One region of the Candidatus Arsenophonus phytopathogenicus genome, then DNA from elsewhere that is predicted to be linked to it. Evidence: predicted binding sites of a transcription regulator. Region 1 holds the regulator's gene; each other region holds the start of a gene.

What was found. Region 1 encodes Fur, which represses iron uptake genes when iron is present. Its sites were predicted from a motif close to ATAATAATGAGAACNACTATCAA; they were not measured.
Region 2: a site for Fur is predicted at 2,285-2,307, ahead of feoA (ferrous iron transporter A). Genes of this name have one in related genera too.
Region 3: a site for Fur is predicted at 1,520-1,542, ahead of sodA (superoxide dismutase [Mn]). Genes of this name have one in related genera too.

What each region holds. Positions count from the first base shown of each region.
Region 1 is NZ_JBUIOB010000017.1:33,699-38,568, forward strand. It holds partial or broken gene AC01GB_RS03480 (type I secretion system permease/ATPase) at 1-1,104, shown strand, start outside; gene ybfE (LexA regulated protein) at 1,267-1,548, shown strand; gene fldA (flavodoxin FldA) at 1,731-2,261, shown strand; gene fur (ferric iron uptake transcriptional regulator) at 2,422-2,841, shown strand; gene AC01GB_RS03500 (hypothetical protein) at 2,967-3,239, opposite strand; gene AC01GB_RS03505 (hypothetical protein) at 3,296-3,946, opposite strand; gene glnS (glutamine--tRNA ligase) at 4,158-4,870, opposite strand, start outside.
Region 2 is NZ_JBUIOB010000017.1:524,783-529,652, reverse strand. It holds gene feoB (Fe(2+) transporter permease subunit FeoB) at 1-1,898, opposite strand, end outside; gene feoA (ferrous iron transporter A) at 1,956-2,192, opposite strand; gene AC01GB_RS06050 (Tex family protein) at 2,582-4,861, opposite strand.
Region 3 is NZ_JBUIOB010000017.1:238,501-243,370, reverse strand. It holds partial or broken gene acs (acetate--CoA ligase) at 1-1,262, opposite strand, end outside; gene sodA (superoxide dismutase [Mn]) at 1,612-2,238, shown strand; gene trpS (tryptophan--tRNA ligase) at 2,540-3,583, opposite strand; partial or broken gene AC01GB_RS04515 (HAD-IA family hydrolase) at 3,585-3,899, opposite strand; gene rpe (ribulose-phosphate 3-epimerase) at 3,908-4,579, opposite strand; gene dam (adenine-specific DNA-methyltransferase) at 4,500-4,870, opposite strand, start outside.

The sequences.
Region 1 (4,870 bases):
CACCGAGAATAGGTTTTTACAACGCTGGCAAAAAATCTTAAGTCACCAATTACAAAAAAGCTTCCAAGTGCAAAAAAGCAGTATCATTGCCAGTCAAATTATTACACTGATCAATAAAATAACTACCGCTATTCTATTATGGTTTGGGGTTAAAGCCGTTATGCAAGGCCAACTTAGTCCTGGAGAATTAATTGCTTTTAATATGCTTAGCGCACATGTTACTCAACCGAGCCTTTGTCTGGCACAAGTATGGCAAGATTTTCAGCATACCCTTATCGCACTTAAACGTGTTGGTGATATTCTTGATGAACCTACTGAATTTGGCCAAAAGGGATTAGCCAATACAGCATCTATTAATGGTAATATTGAACTTAATCATATCAGATTTCGTTATGCTAACGACATGCCAGAAGTATTGCAGAACCTATCCTTGTCAATTAAGGCCGGACAATTTATCGATATCACAGGCCTTTCAGAATCAGGAAAAAGTACCTTAACAAAGTTATTACAACGACTTTATGTTCCTCAGCAGGGTCAAATTACTATTGATGGTATGGATCTAGCTGTCGCCGATCCCGTAGCTTTACGTCTTAATATGAGTGTAGTACTTCAAGAAAGTATTTTGTTTGCAGGCTCGATAGCAGTAATATCCGCTTAAGCCAACCCGCAGCTTCTGACGAAGCCATGACCCAGGCAGCGCAAATAGCAGGCGCACTGGATTTTATTCAACAACTTCCTCAAGGTTCCAATACGCAGTTAGCAGAGAGAGGTATGAATTTATCAGGAGGACAACGGCAACGTATAGCACTTGCCCGACCCCTGTTAACACAACCACGTATTTTAATTCTTGATGAGGCCACTTCTGCACTAGATTATGATTCAGAAGCCGCTATCATGAAAAATATGCATTATTTGTCTGCTGGTCGAACTGTTATTAGTTTTGCCCATCGCCTCAATACCATTCGTCATGCTGATAAAATTTATGTGATTAATGAAGGTCAAGTGATTGAATTCGATAGCCATGATAATCTATTCAAGTTAAATGGGTTTTATGCTCAACTCTGGCATCAACAAATAGGAACAATGACAAAAATTAACGCTTAAAAATAACGCCAGTCGCCAGTTTACTGGCTATTGCTAACTTCAGTTACTCACTAATAGGCTGCTTTATCAATTGAGTATATTTTATATGTTAGTAGCGATAGTTATCATGCTAGGATATGATTGGTTTAAGTAACTAGCAAATTTCCATCAACATTTAAATTTATGGCAAAAGAGCAGACTGATCGCACAACCCGGGATTTATTCGCCGATGAGCCTAGACCAGGGCGTCCAAAAACCAATCCTTTATCTCGACATGAACAATTAAAAATTAATAAACGTAATCAGTTAAAACGTGCTAAAAGCAAAAGTTTACGCCGTGTCGAATTAAAAATCAATAAGCGTGCTGTTGCGGCATTAAATATGCTAGCTCAAGAACAAAAAATAAGCCGTAGTGAATTAATAGAACAAATATTGCTGACACAATTAGCAAAGAAAAACCGATGAATTGCAATTTTACTGGTTTATTTTGCCTAAAACACACAAAATTGACAGAATTATGCAGTTATTTTCGTCAAAATAACGGTCATTTAATTATTTATTAATCAATCGTTATTATCTTTGCTATTACTACTGTTAATAACGATAAGATTACAACTCAAATTAAAATTAAGAGGTTTATTTACTTTATGGCAATCATAGGTATCTTCTTCGGCAGTGATACTGGCAATACAGAAAATATTGCCAAAATGATCCAAGAAACCCTTGGCGGCGCCGATATTGCTGAAATTCATGATATTGCTAAAAGCAGTAAAGAGGATATTGAAGCATTTGATATTTTACTATTCGGTATTCCTACCTGGTATTATGGTGAAGCACAGTGTGATTGGGATGACTTCTTTCCGACATTAGAAGAAATTGATTTTACCAATAAGCTAGTAGCTATTTTTGGTTGTGGCGATCAAGAAGATTATGCGGAATATTTCTGTGATGCTATGGGTACTGTGAAAGAGATTATTGAACCTAACGGTGCTATCATTGTTGGCCATTGGCCAACAGAAGGTTACCACTTCGAAGCATCAAAAGGGCTCGCTGATGACTCTAACTTTATTGGCCTGGCCATTGATGAAGACAGGCAACCGGAACTAACCGCTGAGCGAGTGGAAAGCTGGGTAAAACAAATATCCGAAGAGCTAAATTTACAAGCTATTATCGATTGATAGCTGTCAATATTTTTTGTATATGATAATTCCTGCAAATTGTGTAATGATATTATGACAATATATAATTGTAAAATTAGTTTTAAATAAACAGTATACTACTGTTAACGATGTTTTGATATTATTGAATTGACTGCTAATGCAACAAGGTAGGAGCCGCATGACCGACAACAATAAAGCATTGAAGAATGTAGGGCTTAAAGTAACACTTCCACGTTTAAAAATTTTAGAGGTATTACAAGAGCCTGAATGCCATCATGTCAATGCGGAAGATCTCTATAAAAAACTCATTGATATGGGGGAAGAGATTGGCCTCGCAACGGTTTATCGTGTTCTAAATCAATTTGATGACGCGGGTATTGTTACTCGCCATAATTTTGAATGCGGTAAATCGGTTTTTGAGTTGACACAACAACATCACCATGATCACTTAATTTGCTTAGATTGTGGTAAAGTCATTGAATTCAGCGATGAATCCATTGAGACACGACAAAAAAATATTGCGGAACGTCATGGCATCAAGCTCTCTAATCACAGTCTCTATCTATATGGACATTGCTCCAAAAAAGAATCATTGTGATGAAAACGATTTGGGCCACCCTGCCCGCAATAGTAAAGAAGAAAAATAACCCAGCCTATTACTATTTTTGTTATTAATCAGTTAAAAATAAAAGGAGAATTGCAATCCAATTTTTCCTTTTATTTTCAATTTTGTAGCGCATAAATAAGACTATGCTTGACATAATTTGAATGTGTCGCTAAAAAGTTGTCTTTTTTGTTCGTTGCTTGGGGAATAATATTAATTTTACCAATATGATCAACCGCAAAAAATTTATCCATCTTCGGAATAACATCACCTTCGACATAATGATGATTGATATTATGCATAGCCTTCTCTAAATCTAAACTACCATGTTGCTTTAACAAATCGCGCTGTAAACCTCGGCCAAATTGAGCACTGCTAAAACATTCCGCCAAAATAACATTTTCTTTGCTAGATAGATACCTTCAGTGCTGCATAAGCAGCTAAACCATCACCTAATGAATGACCACTGGTTGAAAGCCTGTATCCATTCCCCATCCATTTGAACCAGTTGTTGCAGATTATGCATTAATTGCGCAGCCTGCTTATAGCAAGCTGGAACACCGCCAAATACATTATGAACATTTGCCTCGCATTGCTTAATAAAATTATTAATATTTTTTATATAACGCGGAGCTCCACCGCTCACTCCATGACCGCTGGTTGTCCCACCAAATACCAATCGAATTTTCCGCTCAAACTTATTGTGAAAGATATAAGCCACCAATCCAGTATGACTATCTTCTAATAGACCATCTTGTGGATAAAGTTTTATATTAGTCATTTTAGACACAAACCTTGCCAATTCACGATCAATTCCCCACCGGGTTGCTTCTAAAATTGTAAAGTCACGATTGTAAACAAAATCAGCCAATAGAGCATTATGATAACTTTGCTCACTGCTGGCTTTATCTATTGGAAAACTTAATTTTTTACAAGTATGCAAACCCTTTAATGGTCTTTTTTGTACCGATATAAAGGCATCACTGTTATAAATACTTTTTAATGGACTGGTGAAATTGATCTTAGGTGATATCGTTTGCAGTTCTGCTTGTAAAACCGCTTTTTCTATTGGAAGAGATGAATTAATAAACTGAAGCATGATATAACATCCTTGTTAGTAACCAATTGATTTTTTTGATAAGGATATTGACTACATATTTTTTTGACTTGCTCTAAACGAATAAAAATTTATAACAGAAAGTCATTTTTCTGTTAATAAAAATATCTCGTGAACAATAATGCCGATATTTTTTAATAAAAAGCGTGGCTATAAACCACGCTTTTACCATAACTCTTAACGGGGTAATTTCTTAGCTTGCTATTTTTGCCCAACTATCTCTTAAGCCTACAGTGCGATTAAATACCAGCTGCTTAGCAGTATGATCATGGCTATCAGCGCAAAAATAACCCTCGCGTTCAAACTGATATGCTTTTCCCGGTTGAGCGGTAATTAAACTTGGTTCAATAAACCCATACCGAATCACTAAAGAATCAGGATTAATGGTAGCTAAAAAGTCCTCTTCTGCGGCAGGATTAGGCACAGTAAATAAGCGATCATACAATCGGATCTCTGCTGGCAAGGCATGTGATGCACTGACCCAATGGATAACCCCTTTGACTTTACGTCCATCAGCAGGATCTTTATTTAATGTATCAGCATCATAAGTACAATAAATCGTGGTAATGTTGTCTTCTGCATCGTTATCAACCCGATTAGCTTGTACAATATAAGCATTTCGTAAACGCACTTCTTTACCCAAAACTAAGCGCTTATATTGCCGATTAGCTTCATCACGAAAATCAGCTCGGTCGATATAAAGTTCCCGACTAAATGGTACTTGTCGAGTGCCCATCTCAGGTTTATTAGGGTGATTATACATCGTCAGCATTTGCTCATCAGCAGACATATTTTCAATCACTAACTTTATGGGATCCAATACCGCCATTGCCCGTGGTGCATTTTCATTTAGATCATCACGAATACAAGATTCCAATGCTGCCATTTCAACAGTATTATCTTGCT
Region 2 (4,870 bases), 490 kb from region 1:
CTTAAACTGAATGTTTCTTTTAGACTATCCCAAGTTTCATTAACTGCATCTTCTAATTCATCTAACAGATTAAATTGCTCGGCATTAAAAGGTGTTTGAGTAATATTTTCGGCGGTGTACAGTGTATTCAATGTGCCGACAACTACTTCTTTAGCTAACGCGCCCGTAATAAGTCCAACGGTTGCTTGCCAATTATCATCATTGATACCGATAGGTTTCAGTAACGGGGTAACGGTTTTACTTACTGACGCTAATGCTGATTGGTTAATATTATCAACGATTTTACCGGACAAAGAAAAACTATTAAGTGCCCCGATAATCATACTGGCAATAATAATCACTTTTCCCGCTCTTAAGACAAAGCCTTTCAATCTTTGCCAGGTCTGTAATAGTAATGTTTTTAAGTGTGGTACATGGTAAACCGGTAATTCCATGATAAAAGGGGAAGATGCGCCCCGTGCAACAGTATATTTCAATAACAACCCGGTTAGGATGGCAATGACAATACCTAATAAATAAAGAGAAAAAACAATACTTGCGTCATTTTTGCCAAAAAAAGCGGCCGCAAAGACAGCAAAAATAGCCAGCCTGGCGCCACAAGACATAAAAGGCGCCATTAAAACGGTGATTAATCGTTCACGAGGAGTATCTAGTGTTCGTGCACCCATAATAGCAGGCACATTACAGCCAAAACCGACAATCAAAGGAACAAAAGATTTACCAGGCAGACCTAGTGCTTGCATCAGTCTATCCATGACAAATACTGCGCGTGCCATATAACCTGAGTCTTCCAATACAGAAAGGAATAAATACATTAACCCAATTTGGGGAATTAATGGCAAAACAGTGTTGATACCACCACCTAACCCTTGGGCAATGAAAACCGTCAACCATTGTGGAAAGTTAAAAGTATGGCCAATCCATTGAATTCCATGGATGAAAATGGCTTCTGAGCCACCGTCAAAGAACGGTTGTAATGCACCACCAATATTGATAGCAAGTATGAACATCAAATACATGATAAAAAGAAATATCGGCACCCCAAACCAGCGATTAAGTACTATGTTATCAATAAATTGCGTTAAGGCATTCGGTTTTGCCGTTTCAGTATTAATAACTGCTTCGCAAAGGGTGGCAATAGTTTGATAGCGTGCATCAGCGATGATGAGCTCAGGCTCTTCTTGTTGTTGAGATTGTAAATGGGTTCTAATTTTATCTAATTTATCAGTGGAAATAGCGGCACGCTCCAGGCTATATATATCACCTTCTAAGATTTGTAGTGCTAGCCAACGGCGCTGTTGATGATTGAATTTATTATGGTCGATAATTTGAGTTAAATTTTCCACTTCGGTGAGCAAAAAATCGGGATAGCGGATGAGGATTGAAATAAGATTATTACTATGTTTATCAATCGCTTGTTTTAATTTGCTAATACCTTTTGCGCGAGTCGAAACTAGAGGGATAACAGGGCAGCCCAGGCGTGTTTGAAGTTCATCAATATTAATATGAATATTTTGGTTTTCGGCAATATCCAACATATTAAGCGCGACGATACAAGGCACACCTAATTCAATAAGTTGTAATGTTAGATAAAGATTACGCTCGAGGTTAGCGGCATCGATAACATTTATCAACATATCCGCTTCGCCACTTAGGATGAAATGACAGGCAATTTGCTCATCGAGTGAGGTCTGTTCTGAAATAGTGGTTAGTGAATAGGTGCCAGGCAGGTCAACTAATTCAATATCATATTCCGAGGTTGCAAAGCGACCAGCCTTTCGCTCAACAGTGACACCAGACCAGTTGCCAACACGTTGGCGAGCGCCTGTTAATTGATTAAAGAGTGTCGTTTTACCGGCGTTAGGGTTGCCAATAAGGCCAATAGTTAATGGTTTCATAGTTTTGGTTCAGATGAGTAATAAGCAATAGGCTATTTAGTTATCATAAAAATATTTTTATACCGCTTGGTTGCCGGCATCGTCCAAATTTAATAACGCAAGATCTTTTTTTCTTAAGATCAAATTCATACGGCGAGTTTCGATTTGAATAGGATCACCAAGCGGCGCTATACGAATAACGTTAAAAAAAGATCCAGGTAACATACCTAAAGAAAGTAACTTTTGGCGGTAAGCTGGATTTATTTCTGCTGAAAATCCGACAATTTTGTATCGATGATTAGGAAGAATTGACATAGACACTTCCACTCTAGAGCAAAAAAACAAAGATACCGCAAATGGGTACCAGACGAATAGTAAAATTAATGAAAAATATTATCATTCTCATATTAATAATGATAATCATCATTATATGCTACTCGAATTAATTTAGCGCTTTTTTTAAATGACAGCAATTGATATTGATCAATAGTTCTCTAGAGAGTGAAGTATTGGCATCAAAATTAGTGTTAATTCATTAGTTTTTATTAAAAAAACCATTTTCTAAAATTGAATATGATAATAGTCTGATGTTAGATTAGACTATTAACTATATAATATATATTAACAATTAACGCTTTTTATTGAGTGCCGCCGCCAGTGCATCACCCATCACCCATCACCCATCACCCATCACCCATCACCCATTACACTATTAGCGAATTGTTGCGTTGGGATGTTTTAGTTGCACTGGTTGAGGAGGCATTTTTGCCTGTCTGTGGCTTATTACGATGTTGTTGTGGCGTATCTGCTGTTTTCTCATCCAGACGCATGCTTAATGCAATTCGTTTACGGTTTAAATCAATATCGATGACTTTAACGGTGATAATATCCCCTGTTTTGACTAGAGAATGAGGATCTTTAATAAATTTATCGGACAGAGAGGAAATGTGTACCAAACCATCCTGATGAACGCCAATATCGACAAACGCACCAAAATTGGTCACATTGGTCACCGAACCTTCTAATATCATACCTACTTTAAGATCTTTCATGGTTTCAATGCCATCGATAAAAGTGGCTGTTTTAAATTCTGGCCGCGGATCTCGTCCAGGCTTTTCTAATTGTTTTAGAATATCATTTACCGTCGGAATACCAAATTTGTCTGTAGTAAACAATTCTGGTTTGAGATTATTAAGCACGCTAGTGTTACCCATAATCGTTTTTAAGGGTTGCTTAGTGGTTAATAAAATCTTTTCTACAATCGGATAAGCTTCAGGATGAACTGTTGAGGCATCGAGAGGATTATTCCCTGCCATAATGCGTAAAAAGCCCGCACACTGCTCAAAAGCTTTTGTACCAAGACGTGTAACTTCCAATAGTTGTTTGCGGTCATTAAAGCGCCCGTGTTCGTTACGCCAATTAACGACATTTTGCGCAATCGCTTTACTTAGTCCTGCAATATGTGAAAGAAGAGCAACAGAGGCGGTATTTAGATCAACACCGACTGAGTTTACACAATCTTCAACTACCGCTGTCAATTTTTTAACTATTAAAGTTTGGTTAACATCATGTTGGTATTGACCAACACCAATTGATTTGGGATCAATTTTTACTAATTCGGCTAGTGGATCTTGTAAACGGCGGGCAATAGAGACTGCGCCACGTAAAGAGACATCGAGTGCTGGAAATTCTTGTGCCGCTAACTCAGATGCCGAGTAAACTGAAGCGCCAGATTCACTAACGATTACTTTCTGGGCGGTAATTTGCGGGTACTGTTTTTTAACTGTGGCAAAAAAGCGTTCAGTTTCACGTGAGGCAGTACCATTACCAATAGCGACCAAGGCAACTTTATATTTCTCACATAAGGATGCAATAGTCGTTGCAGATTTAGTTGCTTGTCCGGTGTGAGGATAAATCGTATCTGTGGTAATGAGTTTGCCTGTCGCATCAACAATAGCAACTTTGACCCCAGTGCGTAAACCAGGATCTAATCCCATGGTGGTATGCATACCAGCAGGCGCTGCCATCAAAAGGTCACGTAGATTACGGGCGAAAACATGAATCGCTTCTTCTTCTGCTTTTTCACGTAAGGTGCTCATCAATTCTGTTTCAAGATGTAACAGAATTTTAACTCGCCATGTCCAACTGATAACGGCTTTTCGCCATTTATCTGCTGGTGCATTATTTAAATGTAAGCCAAAGTGTTGGGTAATAATTTTTTCACAATAACTTTTTTTTGGTGGTGATTCAAATTGTGGATCGGCATTAAGTGATAATTGTAAAATACCCTCGTTACGGCCACGAAACATAGCAAGTGCACGGTGGGATGGGATATGCGAAATAAGCTCATGGTGATCAAAATAGTCGCTAAATTTTGCACCTATGGTTTCTTTACCTTCAATAACTTTTGCCGTTAAATGGGCATTTTTCCACAAATAATCACGAATTTTGCTAAGTAAATTTGCATCTTCAGCGAAGCGTTCCATTAAAATATAACGAGCACCATCGAGCGCAGCTTTAGTGTCATTAATATTTTTTTGTGGATCAATAAAGGTTTCAGCTATCTGCTCTGGTATATGTTGAGGCTCATTCCATAACCGCTTTGCGAGTGGTTCTAAACCAGCTTCAATCGCTATTTGGCCTCGTGTCCTACGTTTTGGTTTATAGGGTAAGTAGAGATCTTCGAGCTCAGTTTTATTAAAAGTGTTATTAATCGCCTGAGCAAGTTCAGCCGTAAGCTTTCCTTGTTCATTAATCGATTTTAGGATAGTTTGGCGGCGCTCGTTTAATTCACGTAAGTAACTTAAACGTGTTTCAAGTTTGCGTAGCTGGTTATCATCGAGTCCTCCTGTGACTTCTTTACGATAACGGGCAATAAAAGGAACAGTATTTCCTTCATCGAGTAATGTAATGGCTGAAAGTATTTGCGCTGGCGTTGTATCTAATTCATGTGCAATAATTTTGCTTAAGGATTTATTCATCATTTTAGTTTC
Region 3 (4,870 bases), 200 kb from region 1:
TAAGTTCAGTTGCTCCCGGTAAGGGAAGAAGCATAAAACCACCGGTTTCTGTTTGCCACCAAGTATCAATAATAGGGCAATGACTATTACCTATTTTTTTGTAGTACCATTCCCAAGCTTCCGGATTAATAGATTCACCGACAGAGCCTAAAATCCTTAAAGAATTACGCTGAGAGTTGCTTCAATAGCTTTATCTCCTTCTGCCATCAAAGCACGAATTGCGGTTGGTGCGGTATAAAGAATATTTACTTTATGCTTATCAACTATTTGGCCCATGCGATTTATACTTGGATAGTTAGGTACACCTTCAAACATTAGCGTGGTGGCTCCATTGGATAGTGGGCCATAAATTAAGTAACTATGGTCTGTTACCCAGCCTATATCAGCAGTGCACCAATAAATTTCTTTTGCCTGGTAGTCAAATGCGTATTTGAAAGTGATAGAAACATAAACTAAATAGCCACCAGTAGTGTGTAAGACGCCTTTGGGTTTGCCTGTTGAACCAGAATTCATTTCTTCAGCGGGACAGTCAGCGTTGAGGCCTTTAATAACTTCATGCCACCAATGATCACGTTTTTCCTGCCAATCGATTTGATTACCTGTTTGTCTAAAAACAATAACATTATTAATACTTTCAATTGCCGGATTTTTTAACGCTTCATCAACATTTTTTTTCAGTGGTATAGTACGATTTGCTCTTAACCCTTCATCTGTGGTAATTATCAGTTTAGCTTTACTGTCAATAATGCGACCTGCAATAGCTTCTGGTGAAAAACCAGCAAAGATAACAGAGTGAATAGCTCCAATGCGGGTACATGCTAACATGGCGATGGCTGATTCAGGTATCATCGGCATATAAATAGCAACAACATCCCCTTTTTTGATGTCTAATTTTTTAATGCATTGGCAAATAGGCAGACATCATGATAAAGTTGGCGGTAAGTTATATGATAAGACTGTGATGGATCATTGCCTTCCCAAATGATTGCAGTTTCATCACCGCGTAATTGTAAATGGCGATCTAGATAGTTAGCACTTAAATTTAAGGTACCATCTTCAAACCATTGGATGTTAATGTGCCCTGGATCAAATGAAGTGTTTTTTACTTTGGTATAGGGTTTTATCCAGTCAACAATTTGACCTTTTTCTCGCCAAAAAGCGTCAGGATCTTCAAGTGATAATCTTGTTGGTACTGTTTTTTTATTAACTAAGGCATGTGCGGCAATTTCAGTAGGAATGGGGTACTTGAACGTTGATATCATATTTTCTTCTCCTCATTTGTGTTAATCATATGTCAAAGAGCAGTTAACTAAACCTATGAAAAAGAATTTTTTTTTGTGTAAGTGATCACGTAAATGATGATGTTTTATTTTATATTTGTTATTAATTAATTAATTAATTAATTATTCTATTTAAATTGTTTTAATTGATGGTTTTTATGAAAAAAGTTTATTTTAATCTAATGAGCTAATATATCGATTTTTTTATAGAGAAATAAAAACCTTAAAAAAATATATTGTTTATAATAGTTTTCATTATTATGGTAATCCTTGTAAAATAAGGATTGATTGAAACAATTATTTTATATTTAAGTAACAGGAGTTAATGCGGATGAGCTATACATTACCTTCCCTGCCTTATGAATATGGGGCACTAGAGCCACATTTCGATGAAAGGACAATGAAGATTCATCATACCAAACATCACCAAACATATGTCAATAATACTAATGATGCGTTAAAAGATTTTCCTGAGCTTACTAAACTTGATATAGATGATTTAATTCAAAATTTAGATAAGGTGCCTGCCGATAAGCGTACTTTTTTACGCAATAATGCAGGTGGGCATGCCAATCATAGTATGTTTTGGAACGGTTTGAAAATAGGTACGGAACTAAAGGGTGAGTTGAAAACTGCGATTGAACATGATTTTGCTAGCGTTGAGAATTTTAAAGAAATCTTTGAAAAAGCAGCAGCTACTCGTTTTGGTTCCGGCTGGGCGTGGTTAGTATTGAAATCGGATGGAAAGCTGGTAGTTGTTTCGACAGCTAATCAAGATAACCCATTAATGGGGGAATCTATTTCTGGTGTTTCCGGTTATCCTATTTTAGGGCTTGATGTTTGGGAACATGCTTATTATCTTAAATATGAAAATCGTCGCCCTGAATATATTAAAGCCTTTTGGTCAGTTGTTAATTGGGATGAAGCGGCAAAACGTTTTGCAGAAAAAGTAAAATAGCATTGACTTTATCTGTTTGTTTATTATCAATGTTAGTGGTGCCAGATTATTTACTGGCCTACTAATATTTTTTAATGACCAATTAAAATTATAGTAATAAAAAAATTTTACCTCTAATTAATTATATATAAACAAATAAAAGAAACTTTTTGTTTCGCTAAATGGTATTTTGTTATCTATATCATTCAATAAATATATTAATAAAATAAAGATTGATATTTGTTTTAACTATTTATTTTTATTAATTTTTAAATTTATTCTTAATGTCAATCTCCCTCGAGTTTTAGGAGGGAGAAGGGCATTATTTTTTTATAGGACTAATAAAACCTATCGCGTCATAAACTTTACTAAGGGTTACTTGAGCGCGAGCCTCTGCTTTGCTAGCACCTTCAGACATAATGTCATTCAATAGTTTTTCGTTATTACGAAATTCATCAAAACGGCTTTGAATATTTATTAGCATATCTGAAACAGCTTCAGCAACGGTGTTTTTAAGATCGCCATACATTTTTCCGGTAAATTGTTTTTCTATCTCAGAGGTAGATGTGCCTGTTACACCAGAAAGGATATCTATCAGATTAGAAATACCCGGTTTGTTTTCTGTATCATAATAAATTTGCGGTGGCTCGTCAGAATCAGTAAGGGCACGTTTTATTTTTTTAGCCGCTGATTTAGGGTTTTCTAATAAAGTTATTACATTATTGCGGTTATCATCTGATTTTGACATCTTTTTTTGTGGTTCTTGTAGAGACATAACCCGCGCTCCTTTTTCAAGAATAAAGGGATCGGGTACAATAAATATTTCACCATAGAGCGAATTAAAACGTTGAGCAATATCGCGGCTTAATTCTAAATGTTGTTTTTGATCAATACCAACCGGGACTTGGTTTGTCTGGTAAAGTAAAATATCGGCAGTCATTAATACTGGATAATCAAATAATCCAGCATTAATATTTTCAGCATGACGGGTTGATTTGTCTTTAAATTGTGTCATGCGGCTTAATTCACCAAAATAGGTATAACAGTTAAGCGCCCAACTAAGTTGAGTATGTTGCGGAACATGAGATTGAACAAAAATAATACTTTTTTTAGTATCAATCCCACAAGCTAGGTATAAGGCTAATGTATCAAGCGTACGTTTTCTTAATTCTTTGGGGTCTTGACGAACTGTAATGGCATGTTGATCAACAATACAATAAATACAGTCATAATTATCTTGCATGTGAACCCATTGGCGTAATGCGCCAATATAGTTGCCGATGGTTAATTCCCCAGACGGTTGAGCCCCACTGAATACAATAGGCTTTTTGTCGGTATTAGTTGAATTTATAGGGGGTGTATTCATGTTATGATCCCAGAGTTGTCAAAGGTGGTAGTCCTAACGCAGGAACTAGATCGGCAAAGTTATCTAATACATAATCTGGTTTACTTAATGCGATAGATTCACCATAGTTATATCCGTAAGTTAAACCCACACAAGGATAATCTGCATCTTTAGCGGCTGAGATATCATTATGAGAATCACCGATAAATAATAATTGATCGTTATGTAGACCAAATTTTTCCATTGTAAGATACAGTGTAGCCGGATGGGGTTTTTTCTCTTTTACGTCATCGCCCCCTAATATTAAAGAAAAATAACAATCAATGGTTAATTTTTTAAATGCCATTAAATTGCCTCAGTTAACTTTTTACGCATAGCATCAATGACAGTTTTGTAATCTGGTTGATTAAAAATTGCAGAACCTGCGACAAAGGTGTCAGCACCTGCATTTGCAACATTAATAATATTATTAACATTGATCCCGCCATCAACTTCTAGGCGAATATTATAACCGTTTTCATCGATCATTTTACGAACTTGACGCAATTTATTTAGGGTTTGTGGAATAAAAGATTGTCCACCAAAACCAGGATTTACCGACATGATTAGGATCATATCCAATTTATCTATTACGTAATCTAAATAGTTTAATGGTGTAGCAGGATTAAAAGCTAAACCAGCTTTACAACCGTTATCTTTAATTAATTGTAATGTGCGATCAATATGCTCACTTGCTTCAACGTGAAAGGTAATATAGGTTGCACCAGCTTTAGCAAAGTCAGGAATCAGTCGATCTACTGGTTTTACCATCAAATGCACATCAATGGGTGCCTTAATACCATAATCTCGCAATGCTTTACATACCATTGGGCCAAAAGTTAAATTTGGAACATAATGGTTATCCATTACGTCAAAATGGATGATATCAGCTCCAGCTTTAATGACTTTCCCTGTATCTGCACCTAAACATGCAAAATTTGCGGATAAAATAGAGGGGGCAATCAGAAAGTCTTTCATTATTGTCTCCGATTTTTTTTTTACCTTTTGCGTTTTTTTTATAAGTTGGATTATAAAATGCCAAAAGTTCATCGACTTTTCTACGAGCAAGGCTATTACGACTAATTGTTCTACGTACTTTAACAACATTTAGCTTGGCGTGATGATACCATTCTCTAGTCGCTGGTGTATCATGATTTGATATTAATACGGGTATTCCGCGAGTTGATGATAAGTGATAAGCAATTTGAGCCAGATTGTATTGTTCTTTATTGCCAAAACTATTTGTATGATATGCGGTAAAATTAGCCG